Regions from separate parts of the Candidatus Dorea massiliensis AP6 genome, predicted to be linked through region 1. Evidence: riboswitches for the same ligand, from Rfam matches in the RefSeq annotation. Region 1 holds a riboswitch; each other region holds the start of a gene.
What was found. Region 1 has a riboswitch for cyclic di-GMP ahead of gatY (tagatose-bisphosphate aldolase subunit GatY). Riboswitches for the same ligand answer to the same signal wherever they lie in the genome.
Positions count from the first base shown of each region.

Region 2: linked by a shared signal. The riboswitch ahead of ACESZP_RS04445 (substrate-binding periplasmic protein) and the one ahead of gatY (tagatose-bisphosphate aldolase subunit GatY) in region 1 are both predicted to bind cyclic di-GMP.
Region 3: linked by a shared signal. The riboswitch ahead of ACESZP_RS12305 (response regulator) and the one ahead of gatY (tagatose-bisphosphate aldolase subunit GatY) in region 1 are both predicted to bind cyclic di-GMP.
Region 4: linked by a shared signal. The riboswitch ahead of ACESZP_RS08570 (hypothetical protein) and the one ahead of gatY (tagatose-bisphosphate aldolase subunit GatY) in region 1 are both predicted to bind cyclic di-GMP.

Region 1 covers NZ_CAXTKW010000007.1:157,554-162,854, forward strand. Annotated here, with positions in the region: gene ACESZP_RS09200 (hypothetical protein) at 1-633, opposite strand, end outside; gene gatY (tagatose-bisphosphate aldolase subunit GatY) at 715-1,566, opposite strand; cyclic di-GMP riboswitch class I at 2,028-2,111, opposite strand; gene ACESZP_RS09210 (L-fucose isomerase) at 2,394-4,196, opposite strand; gene ACESZP_RS09215 (AraC family transcriptional regulator) at 4,395-5,301, shown strand, end outside.
Region 2 covers NZ_CAXTKW010000003.1:118,792-124,092, forward strand. Annotated here, with positions in the region: gene ACESZP_RS04430 (AAA family ATPase) at 1-77, shown strand, start outside; gene ACESZP_RS04435 (MATE family efflux transporter) at 338-742, shown strand; gene ACESZP_RS04440 (hypothetical protein) at 779-1,507, shown strand; cyclic di-GMP riboswitch class I at 1,620-1,695, shown strand; gene ACESZP_RS04445 (substrate-binding periplasmic protein) at 1,827-2,642, shown strand; gene ACESZP_RS04450 (hybrid sensor histidine kinase/response regulator) at 2,626-4,788, shown strand; gene ACESZP_RS04455 (extracellular solute-binding protein) at 4,819-5,301, shown strand, end outside.
Region 3 covers NZ_CAXTKW010000011.1:88,450-93,750, reverse strand. Annotated here, with positions in the region: gene yaaA (peroxide stress protein YaaA) at 1-407, shown strand, start outside; partial or broken gene ACESZP_RS12330 (Fur family transcriptional regulator) at 465-551, shown strand; gene rbr (rubrerythrin) at 639-1,181, shown strand; gene ACESZP_RS12320 (rubredoxin) at 1,275-1,430, shown strand; partial or broken gene ACESZP_RS12315 (phosphohydrolase) at 1,468-1,704, shown strand; gene ACESZP_RS12310 (helix-turn-helix domain-containing protein) at 2,251-2,487, shown strand; cyclic di-GMP riboswitch class I at 2,548-2,623, shown strand; gene ACESZP_RS12305 (response regulator) at 2,798-5,301, shown strand, end outside.
Region 4 covers NZ_CAXTKW010000007.1:32,006-37,306, forward strand. Annotated here, with positions in the region: gene ACESZP_RS08550 (class II D-tagatose-bisphosphate aldolase, non-catalytic subunit) at 1-163, shown strand, start outside; gene ACESZP_RS08555 (hypothetical protein) at 290-1,414, opposite strand; gene ACESZP_RS08560 (C39 family peptidase) at 1,569-2,462, opposite strand; gene ACESZP_RS08565 (ATP-binding protein) at 2,630-2,881, opposite strand; gene ACESZP_RS08570 (hypothetical protein) at 2,856-3,110, opposite strand; cyclic di-GMP riboswitch class I at 3,199-3,274, opposite strand; gene ACESZP_RS08575 (ATP-binding protein) at 3,313-5,301, opposite strand, start outside.

The DNA.
Region 1 (5,301 bases):
CACGCCCTCCGGCTTCGTCCCTCTCCGACGCCCGCGCACCGTGGCAATCAGGCAAATCAGTCCGTATCCGGCGTACATCAGCACCGCGAAGGGATTCGCCAGCACGATCACCGCCATCAGAATGCCGCACAGGATATATTCCGGCACCGAATGCTCCATATCCGCCGAGAGCACCGCCAGCAGTACCGGCAGGATGCCGAATTCGATGGAATTATAGGACATGGCGCAGATGCTGAAGGGCGCGAAAATCGCGAACAAAAACGTTGGTCCGAAGGAAGCATATCCACGCCGCTGAAACCGCAGATAGAAGAACAGCGTCAGCACGCCGGAGTACACCAGATAGACAAACCGGCTCGCCATCACAATTCCTTCCGTAGACCCCATGACCGTCCGGATCAGGCTGTAAATGGGATGTAACAGAAAGGAACAGAGCTGCTGGGTCGGATTCCACTCATCGATCAGAATTTTCTCTCCCCGGAAAATACGCTCCGAACAGCCGATAAAATACATCTCATCCGCCGTATTGAAGCCGTAGAAGCTCCTCCATATGAAAATCACCTGTAATAAAAGAAACAGGCCGATAAAAATCAGGTGCTGCCGCCTGCGGTCTGTCTGCATGGTCTCTACGTTCACTTTCTATTCTCCCATTTATTTCCAATTATGCTCGCAACGCAGAGGCTGCTGTTACACAGCCCCTGCGTTTTTTTCAGCCTCTTAAACTCTGTCCGTGCAGCCGCACATCTTCATACGCGTCTCCACGATGGCTTTCACGTGCTCCATGGCTACCTTGCCATACTTCTTCGGATCGAAGGCGTCCGGGTTTGCCGCCAGGAATTCCTTCACGCCGTCGGTATAGGCGATACGAAGCTCTGTGGCGAAGTTGACCTTGCAGATACCGCGCTTGATGCTCTCTACCACTGCTTCCTCGGACAGGCCGCTTGCTCCGTGCAGTACCAGCGGGATATCTACGACTTTCCGGATCTCAGCCAGGCGGTCCAAATCCAGCTTCGGTACTCCCTTGTATACACCGTGAGCGGTTCCGATGGCTACGGCCAGGGATGTTACGCCGGTGCGCTCCACGAATTCTTTTGCCTCCAGCGGATCTGTATAACCATTGCCCTCGCCGCCGTCCAGATCGTCCTCTTTGCCGCCGACCTTGCCAAGCTCCGCCTCTACCGGGATTCCGGAAGGTCTGCAGGCGTCTGCTACGGCCTTGGTTACCGCTATATTTTCCTCAAACACATTGTGGGAGCCGTCAATCATGATGGAAGTGTAGCCGGTCCGCAGCGCCCGCATAGCCAGGTCAAAGCTATCGCCGTGATCCAGGTGCAGACACACCGGAACGCTGGCGCGCTCAGCAGCCGCCTTTACATTTGCCAGATACATATCCAGTCCCGCGTACTTAATGGTGGACGGTGTAGTCTGCAGCATCAGCGGCGCCCGAAGCTCCTCTGCCGCCGCGATAACGGCCATTACCATTTCCATATTCTCCACATTGAAAGCGCCTACGGCGTAGCCGCCCTTCTGTGCGTCCAAAAGCATCTTTTCTGATGTAACAAATGACATGATCGTTCCTCCTCGTCTGATTCAGTGTTATCTTTCTCACCTTATCTATCATACCCCGTATCTCGAAAAAGCGCAACCTCCAACGGGGTTTTCCTGTCCGGAAAAAAATCTCAAAAAAAGCAGAAGCCCGCATTCTATTACATCAAAGTTCCGATTACGATTGCGACAGAAGATACCATCGACTGTTTTGAATAAATCATTGTCCTATCACCTTGCTCACACGAAAATACGCCGAAGGCTTTCGCCCCCGGCGTATTTTCCGTGATCTCTCACATTCCCCTCATATAAGTAACCCTTCTATGCCGCTCACACAGCTTCGAAAAGCTCTTATCATATAATAGTTTTTATGTAATAGGGATTCCATCGGAATTTCCTATTACATAAAAAATACTGCAACAGGCGTCAAAACAGGCGCACAAATCACAGCATCCAAACAATATCAGAATTCTTTTCGGACTTCCAATAGCAACCGGCTGTCATAGTTTTACCCTTAGACCCTTTTGGCTTTGCGTCCCTGCTTTTCAGCAGGTTTGCCCAGTATTCTCTTTTTGCAATATTGTTCATTTTAGCAGAGTCCCTTCCATATTGCAAGTCAGATTTTTGTCAAATTTTTTCTCCCCGTCATCTGTTAATTGGTCATCTTCCCAGATATACGTTTTTTATTGTTCGAAGCAAGGTTCGTTCACCGATAGAGCTTCCTTTCCGGGCTTTTTGCTCTATAGGAATCATAGTTTTCGCACTTTAACGTAACACAGTGTTTCCTGTAGAGCAAAAGGAGCACGGAACCTCGCAGTTCCATGCTCCCGTATGTAACTTCTCTTTTCGAATTAACGGATAGTCTTGTACAGCGGGCCGTATGCCTTGCATGCACGGAAGTCCTGTCCCTCTTTGTTCATACCGAATGCGTTCCATGCTGCCGGACGGAAGATCTCCTCTTCCGGAACATTGTGCATACATACCGGGATTCTTAAGATGGAGCAGAGGGTAATCAGGTCTGCGCCGATGTGACCGTAGCTGATAGCGCCATGGTTTGCGCCCCAGTTGTTCATCATATCGTAAGCGGTCTTGAATGCGCCCTCGCCTGTGCAGCGCGGTGCGAACCATGTGCAGGGCCATGTGTAGTCTGTTCTCTTCCACAAAGTATCGGATACGTCATCCGGCAGGTTGATGGTCCAGCCCTCTGCAATCTGCAGAACCGGTCCAAGTCCCTTTACCAGGTTCAGACGAATCATGGTAGCCGGCATCTCAGCTCTGGTCAGGAAACGGGAGGAGAATCCGCCGCCACGGAAGTAGCCGTTGTCAGCTGCGTTCCAGGTGGTTGCTTCCATAATCTTCTTCTGATCCTCTTCGGTTACATCCCACCACTGCTTCATGGTGCCGTTGCCATTCTCATCCTTTACTTCGCCGCAGGCATCCAGACAGCATGCGCCAGAGTTAATCAGATGGATAAAGCCGTCAGACTCTTTTGCCTTGCCTTCCAGATCATAACCGGTAACTCTCTTTACTGCGTCGCCGCTCCAGTAGGTACGAACGTCCGCGAACATCTGAGCGCGGCCAGTCAGAAGCTTCATGAACAGCATGCCCAGTCCGTTCAATACGTCGTTCTCGGTAGCCAGGATGTACGGCTCTCTTGCGCCTTCCCAGTCGAAGGAGGTGTTCAGCATCGCCTCTGCGAAGTCTCCGTTCGGGTAGAAGTCTGTCCACTGTCTCTGTCCCTGGAAGCCTGCTGCCAGAGCGTTGTGTCCGATAGCTTCCTCGGAGAACTTCGGATCCAGGTTATCACAGCCGTTCATCAGTTCTTTGATGATAACTGCCATTTTTACAACAAACTCGAACTGCTCTTCCTTCTGCTCCTCAGTCATCTGAAGCTCAGGCGGGTTCTTGTCAAAGCCGATAGTACAGGTCTCCTTCGCCCACTTCAGAGCCTTCTCAAACTCTTCATGATCGTAGATACCCTCTGTCATACGACGGATAATTTCAACCTCGTCTACAGACTCCACACGCATTCCCAGATATTCCTCGATGAATTCCGGGCTGATGATGGATCCGCCGATACCCATGGTAACGGAACCAATCTGCAGGTAGGATTTTCCTCTCATGCTTGCTGCTGCTACTGCGGCGCGGCCGAAGCGGAGAAGCTTTGCCTTTACGTCCTCCGGGATGGTCTCATCGTCAGCATCCTGAACGTCATGTCCGTAGATACCGAATGCCGGAAGTCCCTTCTGTGCATGGGTAGCCAGTACGGAAGCCAGGTATACAGCGCCCGGTCTCTCGGTAGCGTTCAGTCCCCATACGCCCTTGATGGTCAACGGGTCGGTGTCCATGGTCTCGGAGCCGTAGCACCAGCAGGGAGTAACGGTCAGGGTGATGTCTACGCCTGCTTTACGGAACTTGTCTGCGCAGGCAGCTGCCTCGCCTACACGACCGATGGTGGTGTCTGCGATAACCACCTTTACCGGCTCACCGTTGGAATAACGGATATTCTCCTCAAACAGCTTTGCCGCTGCTTTTGCCATACCCATGGTCTGCTCTTCCAGGGATCCTCTTACATCAAGAGCTCCTCTTCTTCCGTCGATAGTCGGACGGATACCGATTACAGGATAATCGCCAATTAATCTAGATTTTGCCACTTTTTAAACCCTCCATTTTATAAAAATAGATTTTCACGTTTCTGATGATCACATTATATAACATTTTATAAAAAAATGCACGTAAATTTCTGTTATGATATGGACATTTTTTGTGCTAGTTGTTATACTTCTTCTATATAAAAGGAACGTCTTTTATCACTTTCGACCGAATTTTTACGTGGCAGGAGATTTTTTATTATGAAAGCTTTCCATGAAGTGCGAAACTATGACTCTGACTATATGGTCTGGCATTCCCGTTATGAAAATGTGGGATTTCTGGCCCACTGGCATAAGGAAATTGAGCTGATCTACGTGCGCTCGGGCTCCTGTCTTTTAAGCATTACCGATCAGACCTTTCTGGCGCACGCCGGGGATCTGACCGTCTGTGAGAGCGGGATGATCCATTACAGCGATTCCCATGGGATGGACAATGTGCTGGATTTTCTTATCTTTGATACATCCATTCTCGGTCCACTTTTTCAGAATCCGGGTTTTATGCATCCGCTCATCACCAAAGCAGAGCTGGACACCTTCGGACTCTCCGGGCAGCTTACAGATCTCATCGACACGGTTTCCCGGGAGCTGGAACAGAAAAAGCCATTTTACCAGGAAGTGGTCAGTTCTTCCATTCAGGCCTTCTGGGCGCTCTTAAAACGCTGTCATCCCCGGACCGACGCCGAGCAGCTTCCCGATGACCGGCGCTCCCGGATGCTGGGGGATCTGCAGGATCTGCTGTCCTATATGGACGAACATTATGCCGACAATATTACTCTGGAATTCGCTGCCTCCCGGATGAATTTCAGCAACAGCCATTTCTCCAAGACTTTTAAGAAGCTCATGGGCATCAATTTCGTCACTTATCTGAACCTGGTCCGAGTAGAACGGGCTGCTTCACAGCTTCGGAACACCGGTAAAAAGATCACGGACGTAGCCCTGTCCTGCGGCTTCAACAATATCCGCACCTTCAATCGGGTGTTCAAGGAAATCACCGGATACACGCCCTCGGAGTTCCTGCTGGTGGCGGATCCGGATGTATATAAGAGAACCTATTACAACCGCCGCTCCGCGGAAAAGGAGTATGTAGAAAACGATTCCCTTACGCTTG
Region 2 (5,301 bases), on a different contig from region 1:
CGCTGTACCAGATTGAAGTAAATGGAGTAAAAGCCGTGAAATTTGATGCACAGATGGTGGAAGAACTGTTAGGATAAATTTTTATATAAGACGGACGAAATGGCGCAGGTTCCCCCATGGGAATCTGCGTCATTTTTGAGAGTGGAATCTATCAGTCTCATTTTGTGAGGTATGGGGTTCTTGCTGCATTTTTCGCAAGAGAAAATATCCCATAATTCCGTCAAAATTTCCATATTTACAAAAAGAAAGGTAGATAGTATGCTCTAGTGAGGGAAAGATTTACCATGAGTGAAAATATGAAACAATCAAAGGGGATTGAAATGGTCAGCGGTTCGCTGTGGAAAAGACCATTCATACGGCTTTTTTGCTCTGCGGCCTTATAGGACTTCTGACAGGCGGAATCTGTTTTTTCTTTGCGAAGGGGATGCTGTCGCTGATGAACACCAAGCCGGAGCTTATCGATGGTGCGGTTTTATATCTGAAAATCTATGCCGTCGGCATGCCGGCCATGGGTATCTACAATTTTGGCAACGGCGTCATGAGCGCTTCGGGCGATACAAAGCATCCGCTGATGTATCTTGCTTTTGCGGGTGTAATCAATGTGATTCTGAACCTGTTTTTCGTTATTCAGTGTCACATGGCGGCGGAAGGCGTGGCGCCGACGGTCATCGTGATTTTGGGATCCTGCGTGAGGGGCAGTTATAAGGACAGCCTAAGGGAAATGATTTCGCGAGTCGCGTGAATGGAACCACAGAAAATGAGTATTTGAGGAACAGGTATGGAAAATTTTGAAGATAATTTGTTTTTAAAGGCCAATCTGGAGAAAGAAATTCCGATTCTGCGGACGCAGATCCAGAATCTCTACGAGCAGCTTGACCGGAAATTTCACCTACAGGGGGCTATGGTGCCGATTACCTTCGGCATGGACACGGACTGTCTGGGCTCCTACACCCGGGGCAGTCACAATGAGAAGGAGCATTTTCATTTTTCTCTGCTTTTTATCGGCTATGCGGTGAAGCATCCGCTGAGCAAAGAGGAGCGGACAGATCTCTACCGCCATGAATACGCCCATTACATGCAGTACAATATGCCGATTCCGAAGCAGTATCAGTGGCAGTCAGGCACCCACGGCAGCGCCTGGAAATACTGTTGTTCCCTGGTGGGCGCAGCACCGACGCCCTATTACAAGGCAGGCGAGGCATTGATGAAGCATAATTACGACAAGGTCCTGAAAAATCCGATTCACGATAAGACGGTCCCTCTGCGGGATCGGTATCGGCGGGAGCAGGAGCATAAGAAAGCGAAAGACAGCGTAATTCAGTATCAAATCGGTGAGCAGGTGTCTCATCCCAAATTCGGGCATGGCAGGGTGGAAAAAGTAGAGCAGAAAACGGGCTCGGTGAATCTGCATATCCGGTTTGAAGATGGGGTGCGGAAGATTGATCAGAAGTGGCTGATTCGGTCGAAGTATCAGAAAAAAGGATTGAATCTTGATCAATCTCAATGATTCGCCGTTTCAAAAGCATTAAAAGCATTAAAACGGCGTGGTTTTGCTTGCGTACAGTGGAATATGGGAGTATAATGATATCAATATTTTCGCTTGAGTTTAAAAGCTTTAATAGGATATTCGGCAAACCAGATGAAAGTCTGGGACGCAAAGCTACAGGGCCTGTAAAATGGCAGCCAGTTGCATGAAATGAGGTGCACTGTCTGTTTGGCAGTGCTTTTTTTATGGTAAAATAAAGCTTCATCAGATACATAGGAATTGTTGGATATTTTGATATTGTAAAAAAGGAAAATAGCAGAATAGCAGGAATAGAAGAAAAATGAAAGGAAAAAGAATAATTGCAGGCATTTTGCTTGCGGGAATTTTAGCAGTCACCCTGACAGGGTGTAAAAATACAGACAGCAGTAAAAAAGAAACCGAAAAGCCGGTCATTACGCTCGGCAGCGACAGTTATCCACCCTATAATTATCTGAATGAGGATGGTGTGCCGACGGGCATAGATGTAGAACTGGCTACGGAAGCATTCAAAAGAATGGGCTATCAGGTGGAGGTTGTCCAGATTAACTGGGAGAAGAAAAAGGAACTGGTGGAGAGCGGAGAGATTGACTGTATCATGGGTTGTTTTTCCATGGAAGGACGCCTTGACGATTATCGCTGGGCGGGACCGTACATAGCAAGCCGTCAGGTGGTTGCGGTAAATGAGAACAGTGATATCTATAAACTGAGTGATCTGGAGGGAAAGAACCTGGCTGTCCAGTCCACAACCAAACCGGAAGGCATCTTCCTGAATCGGACGGATGAGAGAATTCCCAAACTGGGAAATCTGATCAGTCTTGGACACCGAGAACTGATCTATACCTTTCTTGGGAAAGGATATGTAGATGCAGCTGCCGCACATGAGGAATCGATTGTCCAATATATGAAGGATTATGACGCAAGTTTTCGTATTCTGGAAGAGCCTCTGATGATCACAGGAATAGGTGTCGCTTTCGCAAAAAATGATGACAGAGGAATTTGTGAGCAGATGAGCCAGACGCTGGAAGAAATGCGTCAGGATGGCACGTCCCTGAAAATCATTGAAAAATATCTGGATGATCCCCAGAAGTACCTGGAGGTGGATGATCTTGGGTATTAAGAGAAAGAAAAAGGAAAAACGAATCCAGCTGCTCGGTGGTCTGATTGGAATCTGTGTGGCTGTAGTCTCTCTGTTTTATTTCTTCCACGCGGAAAAAGAGGAAGCAGAGAAAAGAATGGTGGAGATTGTAAACTATGTGAAAGTGCAGTGCTCCACCTATACCCATTATAATGAATCTTCGGAATCTAAAAGTCTCCTCCGTGCCATTGAAAGTGCCAGACAAATGAGTACAAATATTAAAATGGAAACAGAAAACGGCGGGCAGCTAAGCAGGGAGTTTCTGAAGGAAAATCTGCAGACTCTCTGGGTGGATGGTATCATTGTACTGGATGCAGAAGGAAAGAAGGACTGTGAATACAGCACGGATGAGTCTCTGGCTGATGAGATTACGGAGTATCTGCAAAAAGATATTATCATGGATTTCAGCGGATATGAAGAAAGATCTTATTCGGAACGATTTAGCAGAGCAGACGGGGCACTTATCGACATTGCAGCCTGTGCCAGAAAAGATGCGCCGGGTATCGTTGCAATCTATTATTACACATCTCCTGAATTTACCAGAAATTACACACTGACGATACAGGGGCTTTTAAATGGTTATAGTGTCCAGAAAGATGGAACGATTATTGTTGCAGACGAGGGAATCGTTGTTGCCAGCAATGATGAGAGCCTGTTAGGGCAGAATACAGCCGACAACGAAGTTGTTCAGGCAATGAAAAAGCATACAGACAGTCAGCACATTTATCATTTGAAGAATGAAGGAGCCGGATGCTACGGAATTATGCTGAAGCAGCGTGATTATTATATCTATGCGTATCTTTCGGATACGGAAGTATTCAGTAATCTTCCATTAAGTGTGATAAGTGTTATTTTTCTTTATTTTCTGATATTCAGCACATTCTGGTTCTGGACATACAGAATAAAGCAGGCACATCAGAAACAGGAACAGGAAAAAGATGAAAAATATAAGGCAGAACTTCTGATAGCTGCAAAAAAGGCAGAAGCCGCCAATGAGGCAAAAACGGAGTTTCTCCAGCGGATGAGCCATGATATCCGGACTCCGATCAATGGAATCCGCGGAATGGTCAATATGGCAGACCATTACGCAGATGATATGGAGAAGCAGACGGAATACAGGACAAAGATTAAAGAGGCATCCAATCTGTTGCTGGAACTGGTAAACGATGTTCTGGACATGAGTAAGCTTGAGTCAGGTGAAATCGTTCTGGAAGAGATTCCGTTTAATCTGAGCAGTATTTTCAGGGAAGTATTTGTTGTGATCGAGCAGATGGCTGCAGAACAGAATATCCGGATCATGTGGGAGAAAAAAGAAATTACACACCGCGATTTTATTGGAAGTCCGGGGTATGTGAAACGTGTGATGATGAATATTCTGTCGAATGCGGTGAAATATAACAGAGAAAACGGAGAAATTTATATCAGCTGCATAGAAATTCCATCCGAACAGCCGGAAATGACGACAATGGAATTTGTCTGCCGGGATACAGGAATCGGAATGACTGAGGAGTTCCAGAAACGTGTGTTTGAACCATTTGCACAGGAACATACGGGAAGCCGTGCAAAATTTGCTGGAACAGGACTGGGAATGGCCATTTCAAGGAAGCTGGTCGAGAAAATGGGGGGAACGATTACCTTTGAAAGTGAAAAAGGCGTAGGGTCAACGTTTGTGATCCGGGTTCCGTTTAAAATAGATCCGGATGAGGATGAACATAAAGTTCAGAAAGATATACCAGAAAAATCTATAAAGGGGCTGCATATTCTTCTGGCAGAAGATAATGAGCTGAACATGAAAATTGCAGAGTTTATGCTTCAGAATGAAGGTGCTGATGTGACAAAAGCATGGAATGGACAGGCGGCTGTTCAGATATTTGAAAAAAGCAGACTTGGTGAATTTGATGTGATTTTGATGGATATTATGATGCCGATCATGAATGGTTATGAAGCTACAAAGATGATCCGGGCCTTGGACAGAGAGGATGCAAAGAAAATACCAATCATTGCAATGACAGCAAATGCGTTTACGGAGGACAGAATAAGAGCAAAAGAAGCAGGAATGGATGAACATATCTCTAAGCCTGTTGATGGGAAGCTATTGGTAAAGGTAATTCATGAATTGCAGAATTAGCGGAAAATAATTTCAGATAGGGGATTCGTAATGAAAAAGAAAAAATGGAACAGGGCTTTGGCTGTGCTTTTTGTGATGATGACTGCCGTAACACTTCTTTCGGGCTGCGACAGCAAAAGCGCGGAAAAAGAAGATGCAGAAACCATCACGGTGTATTTATGGAGCACAAGCCTGTATGAAAAATATGCGCCATACATCCAGGAACAGCTTCCGGACATCCAGGTTGAATTTGTCGTGGGAAATAACGATCTGGATTTCTACAAATTTCTGAATGAAAATGGTGGATTACCGGATATTATAACCTGCTGCCGCTTTTCCCTGCACGATGCAAATCCCCTGAAAGACAGTCTGATGGACCTTTCCACAACCAATATGGCAGGCGCTGTCTATGATACCTACCTCAGCAATTTTATGAATAAGGATGGAAGCGTAAACTGGCTCCCGGTGTGTGCGGATGCCCATGGATTTGTGGTGAATAAAGATCTTTTTGAAAAGTATGATATTCCTCTTCCA
Region 3 (5,301 bases), on a different contig from region 1:
AACCAATGGATGGTGTGACTCCTTATCGTCTTGAAATGCAGGCAAAGGTTGGAATTGGAGATGCAAAAAGTCTGTATGAGTACTGGGGAGAATTGTTATACCGCTCAGTAATCGATGACAGTAGGATTATCATTAATCTTGCATCAAAAGAATACTCAAAATGTATAGAAAAGTATCTGACATCACAGGACAGATATATTACAATTGTATTTTGTGAGTTATCCGGAGATAAATTGGTAACAAAAGGTACCTATGCCAAGATGGCTCGTGGTGAAATGGTCAGATTCATAGCGGAAAATAATATTGAAAATCCGGTGGAGATTCAGAAATTTGACAGAATCGGATATTCGTTTAGGTGTGATTTATCTTCAGATTCAGAATATGTATTTGAACGCAAAATAAAATAGTTATTCAGGTAAAAGATACTCAGTTTGGCAGCTTTTATAATAATGAGAATTATTACTATTCATAACACTCATGGAATTGAATGTGTGGATTATGATATTTCATTTAAAGGCATTTGCCCGAAATGCAGGGAGAAGGTAAAGTAGGAATTACCGGATGACTTTATATGTCCTTTGTGCAAGCACCCGGCATCAGATTTTGAAAAAGTAGTAAAGAAAACGGAGGTAAAAGAGATGGCAGAAAACAAATATGCAGGAACACAGACAGAGAAGAATTTACAGGAGGCATTTGCAGGGGAATCACAGGCAAGAAATAAGTATACCTATTTTGCTTCTGTAGCGAAAAAGGAAGGCTACGAGCAGATGTCAGCATTGTTTTTAAAGACTGCAGATAATGAGAAAGAACATGCAAAGATGTGGTTTAAGGAATTAGCAGGAATTGGTGATACAAAGGAAAACCTGGCGGCAGCGGCAGAAGGCGAAAATTATGAGTGGACAGATATGTATGATGGCTTTGCTAAAACAGCTGAGGAAGAAGGATTCCCTGAGCTTGCAGCAAAATTCAGGGCAGTAGGTGAGATTGAGAAGCACCATGAGGAAAGATATCGTGCACTTCTTAAGAATATTGAAACTGCACAGGTATTTGAAAAGAGCGAAGTTAAGGTATGGGAATGCCGTAACTGCGGACATATTGTGGTAGGAACTAAGGCGCCTGAAGTATGTCCGGTATGTAATCATCCACAGAGCTATTTTGAAGTACATGAAGAGAATTATTAAGGAGATGAGATTATTACGAAGAAGAAAGTGATTAATTCAAAAAAGCAGTAATGATAGGCTGTGTATTAATATATTTACAAGGAGGAACAACGAATGAAATACGTATGTGATGTTTGCGGATGGGAATATGATGAGGAGAAGGGCTATCCAGAAGGTGGTATTGCACCTGGTACAAAGTGGGAGGATATTCCAGAAGATTTTGAATGTCCGTTATGCTTTGTAGGAAAAGACCAGTTCTCAGAAGCATAAATGTATTATGATAGGATTATACCAATGAAAGAAGAACATAGATATTATCGGACTTGCAGGAGCCTGTTCTTATGCTTTGGACTGTATAGAAGCAGAGTTGGTAAATATCAAAAACAAACATGGAAAAAGAGTGGCTTATATAAGTATACGCATGGCTGAATATTGGAAAATTCAAGGTGATGAATTACAAGATCTAGCCATGTGTGCTTTACTGCATGATAATGCTTTGACACAATATATTTCGGAAGAACTGAAAAAGGATTTCGTCATTAATTGTAACACTTGACAATATGCATACGTAGAGGAAACGCATCAAGTGCTTGCTAAGCGAAACTTTGTGCTGGCAGTAAGAGGAGGTATCTTTAGTGATAAACCAACTGCTTACCGTAAGCTCAACCGTCAGAGAAGCGTATTTCCAAGTGATACAGCTCGGAAAATCTTTTTAAGCAGGCCCTTACCATTGAGGAGCTTCCAGTTCAAATCACCGATGAGAAGATTATCTTTCCATGGTTTTCTTCCCCATTAACAGCAGAAGAGGTCACTGCTTATACGCAACTGATCGCTGCCTTGGGAGAAATGGCAAAAACAGCCAAGCGGGTTACCTTGAAGGAAAAAGAAGTGGAGAAATCTGCGGATGATGGCAGGCTTATTTTTGTTTGAGGTTTCAAACTTTTATGTGACAAACGTAACTGTCTGTGATATTATAAAAACGATATAAGCGAAAATGAGGTATAGTTACTTGCAGATAGAGAAGTATATTGCGGATAAAATAACATCTTTGTGTGAAAAGCGTGATATCAGTAAATATAGATTATCGTAGCTGTCGGGAATTTCCCAGTCGTCACTGGGAAGAATCATGGCGCAGGAAAACCTGCCGTCGCTGATCACACTTGAAAAAATATGTACAGCATTAGGCGTGACATTATCACAGTTTTTTCAAGAAGGTAATTCAGAGAATCTGACAGAAGAGCAGAAAGAAGTTTTAAGGATATGGAACGATCTGAGTACAAATGAGCAGGAAACAGTGATGTCAATGCTGCGTGGACTTCAGAAGTAGAAGAACAGTTCGAGTATATGTAGCGGCTGTTCTTTTTTTGCATAAGTATTAAAGCTATAATAAGGAAATCGGCAAACCAGATGAAAGTCTGGGACGCAAAGCTACAGGGCCTGTAAAATGGCAGCCAGTTGCATGAAATGAGGTGCACTGTCTGTTTGGCAGTGCTTTTTTATGGTAGAGCACTTGAATAAGTAATACAGAAGCTGTTTGGAAAAATATTGTGAAAAATAGCGGGGAGGTTATTGACAATTAATGAATGTAAAATTAAAATCGGGAAGCAAGCAACTGTAGCCTAGAGGAGGGGAGAAAGATGAAGAAGTGCAAATTAGTACAGAATATAATGAATTTCAAATTTTGTTACATTATATTTTGCACAATGATATGTTTTATTGTTTTATCCGTTCCTACATTTGCCAAAGAAAACTCTGACAATGTTATCCGGGTAGGATCTTTTGAAGAAACTTATAATACCGTCAATGAAAAGGGGGAAAGAAGCGGCTATGGTTATGAGTATCTTCAAGATATTGCAGGTTATGCAGGATGGACATATAAATACATAACAAGTGATTGGAAAAACTGCTTTACACAGTTGGAAAATGGAGAGATTGATATTCTTGGTGACATTTCCTATACAGACGAACGTGCTGAAAATATGCTTTTTTCCGATATGCCTATGGGGGAAGAGAAATACTACATCTATACGGATGCATCCAATATGGATCTTACAGCAGGAAATTTGGATTCTTTTGAGGGAAAAAATATTGGTGTGTCTAAAGATAATATAGTGGAGGACGTGCTTAATGAATGGGAATCAAAATATGGTCTGCATACGAAGCATATCAATGTTTCTACAACCACAGAAATTATGGACAAACTGTCGAAACATGAAATTGACTGCTTCGTTTCGGTAGAAGAATCCCGTTGGGAAGAATCTGATATTTCGCCTGTTGCAAGTATTGGAGAGACAGAAATCTATTTTGCCATAAATCCCAAACGTCCGGATATCAAAGAAGCACTGGATAGTGCTATGCGCAGAATCAAGGATGACAACCCATTTTACACAGATGATCTCTACAGGCGTTATCTTTCTGCACAGAGCAGCTCGTTTCTTTCAAAAGAAGAAAGTGAGTGGATCGGGCAGCATGGTGCAATCCGGATAGGGTATCTGAATCAGGATGGAGGTATCAGCAGTGTAGATCCATCAACAGGTAAACTGACAGGTGTTATTACAGATTATGTGGATCTTGCAGAAAATTGTCTGCAAGGTCAGACTCTGGAATTTGAATTAAATGGATATGAGACAAGAAGTGAACTGCTTCAGGCATTGCAGGATGGAAAAATAGACCTGATTTTTCATGCAAACCAGAATCCATACTTTGCAGAAACAAATGGATTTGCTTTGTCGGACACGCTATTGACTCTCAATATGGCAGCAATTACGGCAAAGGATTCTTTTGATGAAAATAAAGAGAATACAGTTGCCGTTGAAAAAGATAATTTTACATTGAAAGCATATCTTTCATACAATTATCCGCAATGGGAGGTTGTGGAATATGAGACATCAGATGCAGCAGTAAAAGCAATGCAGAAAGGGGAGACGGATTGTATTGTAAGCAATTCAGGTACTGTTTCAGACTATTTGAAAAATAATAAGCTTCATAGTGTTTTCCTGACAAAAGAAGCTGATGTTCCATTTGCTATTCAGCAGGGAGAACCGGTTCTTTTGTCCATTCTGAATAAAACACTGACATCTATGCCTACAACTCAATTTTCAGGTGCAGTAGTTTCGTATAATGCTTCTTCACGAAAAGTTACATTGAAGGATTTTATTCAGGACAATTTACTGACAGTTTCACTTGTCGCTGGAATTTCTTTTTTCGTTGTTCTGTGTATAATTCTTGATTCTTTGAAAAAATCAAAACGTGCGGAAGAAAAATTCAAGAAGTCTGCTGAGCAGGCATTGAAGCTGAATCAGGAGCTTGAAGAAAAACAGCAGGAATTACAAAATGCACTTGTAGAAGCACAGAGTGCCAATAAGGCTAAGACTTCCTTTTTAAATAACATGTCTCATGATATCAGAACACCGATCAATGGTATTATTGGCATGCTTACGATTCTTGAGAAAAGCGGAAATGATGCTGAGCGGGCAAAGGATTGTATGAATAAAATACATGAGTCATCGAAACTGCTACTATCATTGATAAATGATGTTTTAGATATGGCAAAGTTAGAATCAGATACAGTGGTTTTTGGTGATGAATCCATCAATCTGGCTCAGGTATGTCAGGAAATCACGGAGTCACTATCTTTTCAGGCAGAAGAAAAAGGACTTCATGTTATAGGAGAACATGATGATTACAGTGGTATATATGTTTGGAGCAATGCAGTTCATCTGAAAAAAGTATTGATGAATCTGTTTACAAACAGTATGAAGTACAATAAGGTGAATGGTTCTATTTACATGAGTATGAGAACGATTGAAAGATCAGAAACTCACATGACATGTGAATTTAAAATAAGAGATAATGGAATTGGAATGTCAGAAGAATTTATAAAAAATGAATTGTTTACTCCATTTGTACAGGCAGATAATTCCCCACGTTCTGATTATAATGGGACAGGTCTGGGAATGCCTATTGTGAAACAACTTGTAGAAAAGATGGGCGGAACCATAACAGTTGAAAGCAAGCTTGGTGAAGGAAGCTGTTTTACTGTAATACTTCCATTTAAAATTGATACGAATGCACGGCCGGAAGAAAAAGAAGATTTTGATGCAGATATATCAGATATCCGGGTATTGCTGGTTGAAGATAA
Region 4 (5,301 bases), 130 kb from region 1:
GAACCTGCGTAAATACCAGATTCCGATGAACATGCTCCACCAGTACATGCCGGTATCCTACAATAAGGTCCGCGATGGCGAGCTGGAGCTTGACCCGAGAGAGCTGGCTATGGACGGCGTGACCAACTTTATGATGGACTACGAGTACGCAGTAGCACTGTAAGCTTTTCTGAAATCTGAAACTTTAAAAATGCTGGAGATTCCAATAAAAACGAAATCTCCAGCATTTTTTACTTCATCTCATCCTTCACGTGAGCCATCACTTCATCAATATTATTGTGAAACCCATTCAATCCATCCGTTCGCTGTCCAGTCGGAATTCAGATCCCATATTCTGATAAAGGCGCACCTCATTGCTGATCCGATTCCCCGGTTCACCGTATAAATCATCGTAGCTGCAGATGATAATCACATCCTTCTGCCCGTCCCCGTCATAATCCTGAAAGCTGACTGCCAGCACCTCCTGAAACAGCAGCGGATCCCGGTAGCCATTTTCCGTAATTCCCGGAAAATCATAGATTTCCGCATTATCCTGCACCAGGGAAAAGCTCACATCCTGATTGCCGTACATGGTCTTGCCCGGCGCATAGGAGGTAAATATCACCTCGCCCCAGCTTCCACCCAAATCTACCTTAAAGCTCTGGTTATCGATCCGGTAAATGGATCTGGAATAGGTCAGACTGTCGTCGAACACATTGGAAAGAATCCGGTAGTCCTCTCCCTCTGCCTGTAAGGTCAGATGACAGGAATGCACATATGGCCGGTAATTCTCATCCCCCGGTACGCAGTCCAGCTCATAGACGCCCGCTGACAGCTCACGTCCGCTGACGCAGGTGAAGTTTACATAATTCGTGTCTCCATGCTCCGTAACCCAGACCTTTGCCTTCTCCAGATAAAACCACGGCAGCTCCCGGCTCATCTCGTCCAACGTACAGCCAAGCCTTTTGGTCAGAACATGGTTAATCTGTTCCGTCGTAAGCCGGACACAGTCCGTCTCTATATCTTCCCGACCGGATATCTTCAGATATTCCTGCCGCTCCGCGGCTGTCAACGGCTCCGTGGCCATGCCCGCGCCCGAATAAAAGATTTCCCCCAGATCTGCGTCCTTCGGATCCCCGTAATCCGACAGCAGAAATCCATAGTTGCCACCGTTATCGCCCTCGTTGATCCAGTCGGTGAATTTCTGCAGCTCGGCAGTGGTCAAATCGCGGGCGTCTGAGGTATCTGCTGTGTTGGTTGAACCTGCCGCCTCTGAAAATGTCTCCGCTGTATCCGCCGGATCTACTGTCTCTCCTGCATCGTCCTTCATAACCATGTCTGCATTGCCTGTATCCGACTTTTTTGAAACTGCGCAGCCGCCAAGGGCTACCACTGCGCACAGGCTCCATATCAGAGTATTCATTTTTCTTTTCATGCAGCCCCTCCTTTTATCCATGCACCCGAGCTTTTCAGATTTTCTTCATTTTCATTATGGATTGCTGTGAAATTTTCCTATTTTTCTTATTGTAACGTATTTCCTATCTTCTGGCTATCTTTTCTTTCCGTTTTTTGTATTTTTTAACAATTTTTCAGCAACTGTAAGCCCACAGATTTTTCATCTGATTCATCAGCTTCTGCACATCCCAGTGTTGTTTTGTCCGTTCCACGCTGTTCGGATCCTGCAAAATGATGTCGCCGTTCTTATCCACGCCTGTCAGCACCAGAAAATGTCCCGCATCCGTGAAGTCGCCCGGGCCCATCACGCAGATAATCGGCTGACCCGCCTCCAAGGTGGCACGGATATGCTCCGCATCAAAAATCACGCTGGAGACGGTAAGCCCCAGCTTTTCCGCACCGCTGCTCATCAGATCCCAGGAAGAACCGGACCCATCCACATAATAACCGTTATCCTCGGCCATTTTTGCCACCTCATATGGATTCCACTGCGTATCGCCAGTCAGACCGCAGGTCACCATAGACAGACAGGTGGGTCCGCAGCCTGTCACTGCCAGAAAATCGCTGCCATAGGTTTCGTATCCCCAGCGCTCATCCCACTGCAGAAAATGGGGAATCTCTCCCTTCATCACGTCTTTCGAAATGTTAATTTCTTCCAGCCCCTTGTATTTCGGATAATCCAGCACGAAATCCTTCGTCTCTGGGTTGCGCTCCACCAGCGCAATCAGGCTTTCCGGGTAACCCTGCTCCCGCAATTTCTGCGTATTCACTTTTCCAAACCCGCAAAAAAGATTTAACGCTGTATAGGCCACCAGCACCAGCAGGATCGCCCCCAGAAGCGTCCCGAGCATGGACGCCAGAAAGCGGATGCGGGCCTTCTGCCGATTCCGGCGGCGTCCGCGGCGGTGGTTTCCTGTATTTCCACTCCGGCGGCGGACATCCGTTCTGCTTCTCCGTACATCCCATTCATCTTCCGGATCTGCTGCGCGCTCATCCCTGTACTCTGCTTTATTCTTCTGTCTGGTCATGGTAGTCCCCTCTTCTTTCGTTGTATAGGTTCAGTATAACAAAGGGATTTCCATTCTTCTTGTACATTCTCTTTCGAATTTCTTATATTTCTCTTATTTTTTCTTTCTTCTGTTTTGTGGTCAATGGATCATTCTGCCCGCCAGAACGGCATTTCTGAACCATGAAATTAGCAATTTTCTTGTTGCCTTATTACTTCTGCAATCTCTGCATTCAGATCATTATCCTCTGCCAGAAGAATATTCCTGCCTTCAAGGATTTCACTGCTTGATTCAGAGCTTTCAGCACGTTTTTTTACATAATAGCTTTCATCCGCTATCCTGTGTTTAAGTATAACTGTAAAGGTGCTGCCCTTTCCCGGTTCACTCTCTACATCTATGGTTCCGCCAAGCAGATCAACATATTTCCTGACGATTGACATGCCCAGTCCGGTTCCTGCGAATGAGTTCGTAGCCATATCCTCGTCTTACACCGTTTTTATCGACATAATTAAAGGTATCCTCAAAGGATCCGATACGGATGATCTGTGGCTGTTTTCCATCATTATTTTTTTCTGCAGCCCGGCAATGTACTGATAACATCATCCACATTCCTAAAACTACAAATATACCTGCAAATAGTACGGCTGATTTTTTTCGACTTTTATCCATTATTCTTTTCTCCCCAAATCACCAGGTTATTACACACCACAAATCTAAAGGGAAAAATGCACTGCCTTTCCAGACAATGCATCTTAAAGGTTGCAGCTGGCTGTCATTTTACAGACCCTATAGCTTTGCGTCTCAGTCTTTCGACTGATTTGCCGATGAATCTTTATTGGTATTATATTGTACATTTTTTTGAAACTGTCTTTTATAAATATTTCATCATTGTTGGCACAAGAATGTTCATATCAACAGGCTTTGCAACATGAGCATTCATTCCAACAGATAGAACCTTTTGTGTATCTTCTGCGAAAGCATTGGCAGTCATCGCAATAATTGGGATTCTGGCTTTTTTCGTATCCTTCATCTTTCGGATAGTTAATGCAGCGTCATATCCATTCATAACAGGCATCTGAATATCCATAAGGATCATCTTGTAATAACCAGCATCCGCTTTTTCAATCATATCAATGCATGCAACACCATCATTTGCAGTCTCAACAATACAGCCTTCTTCCGTCAATAGTTCCTTTGCGATTTCAGTGTTGATCTCATTATCTTCGACTAATAAGATTCGAACACCGTTCAAGCAATTCTTATTACTCAGATTACTATTTTTTTTCACCAGAGAATCTTCTTTTGACGCTTTCCTGCAAGGAATCGTTACTGTAAATTGGGAACCCTCACCCTGCTTACTTTTCACTTCTATTGTGCCATCCATGAGATCTACAAGCTTTTTTGTAATGCCCATTCCGATGCCACTGCCATCAATATGACTTAACGTAGTGTTACGTTCTCTTTCAAAAGTTTCAAAAATACGCTTTTGGAATTCTTCAGACATACCAATTCCATTATCGGTAATGGTAATGATCAGATTGCACCAGTCTTCTTTTTCACAGGATTTCTGTACAACATTACAGGATATCCTACCTCCTGTATGTGTATACTTTATTGCATTGCTTATAATATTAAGACAGACTTCTGACAGGTGCGGTGCATCCATATATACATACGGATACATGATTTGTTCTGTCAGGGAGAGCGTTTGATTTTTTCTTTCTGCCTGTTGTTGGAACATAATGATACAATTTTCAAAGCACTCATGAACATTCGAAACAGTGTATTCCATTTCGACCTGATTATTTTCAATCCTTGCAAGATTCAGAACATTACCAAGCATCGACAGCAGTTCTTTTCCGCATATTTGAATTTTTTCAAGGTATCTGCCAAGTTTTTCTGTTTCTTGCAAATGTCTGGTCGCCAGTTCTGCATAACCAATGATCGCATTCATAGGCGTCCTGATATCATGGGACATATTGAACAGGAATGTCGATTTTGCTTTATTTGCACATTCTGCTTTTAATTTAGCTTCCCGTAATTCTTCCTCTTGTCTTAATTCCCGCATTTTTTCATCTGTCACATCTCGATTTGCAATCAGCACGGATGTAACATTTCCATTTTTATCATAACTCTGAGGAACGACCATAGCAAGAAACCATGCTCCTTCCTTTAGTTTGAATTCGGAAGACATAGATTCTTTATTATGAAGCCGTGCCGCCATGGTCTGTATATCAAGAAATTCCATATACTTCTGCGCAAACGGTTCTGCCATCACCCTTTCGATAATCTCGATCTTAGGATTCCATTCGGTATAATCTTTCATATCAATAATCATTTTTCGACTTTTTTTGACAAGCTCAACACGCTTTGTTTTTAAATCCAACCTTAAGATTAAATAATATGCAGTTCCTAATGCATGAAAAGCCTGCCGGGTTTTTTTGACCTGCTTTCCCAAGGTAACAGGGAACTCTTCACCGTCCATCTGCTCCAAATCCGGCGTTGACTGATGCAGATGCTGAACCAGCCATTTCCCATTCGTCCACCTATAGATAATCGTAAATCTTGTCTCCATTTTGAAACAGATTGAACCATCTTTAAACAGACCAGTAAAATCTACTGTTCCATGTGCAAGAACATGATCATCATCTAGTCTTTCTTCCTCCTGATATAAATTTTCTATTTCAAGTCTGATTTTATCTCTTCGTTTTACATCAAATTTAAATGATTCCAAAAACTCATGCAGATTCCTGAAAAGCTCATGTTTCCCAGTTCCGATCAGACTGACATTTTCATCAAAATAATTTTCTATACCCAAATCATTTACTGATTCAGCATTAATATATATTTTCATAAGTTG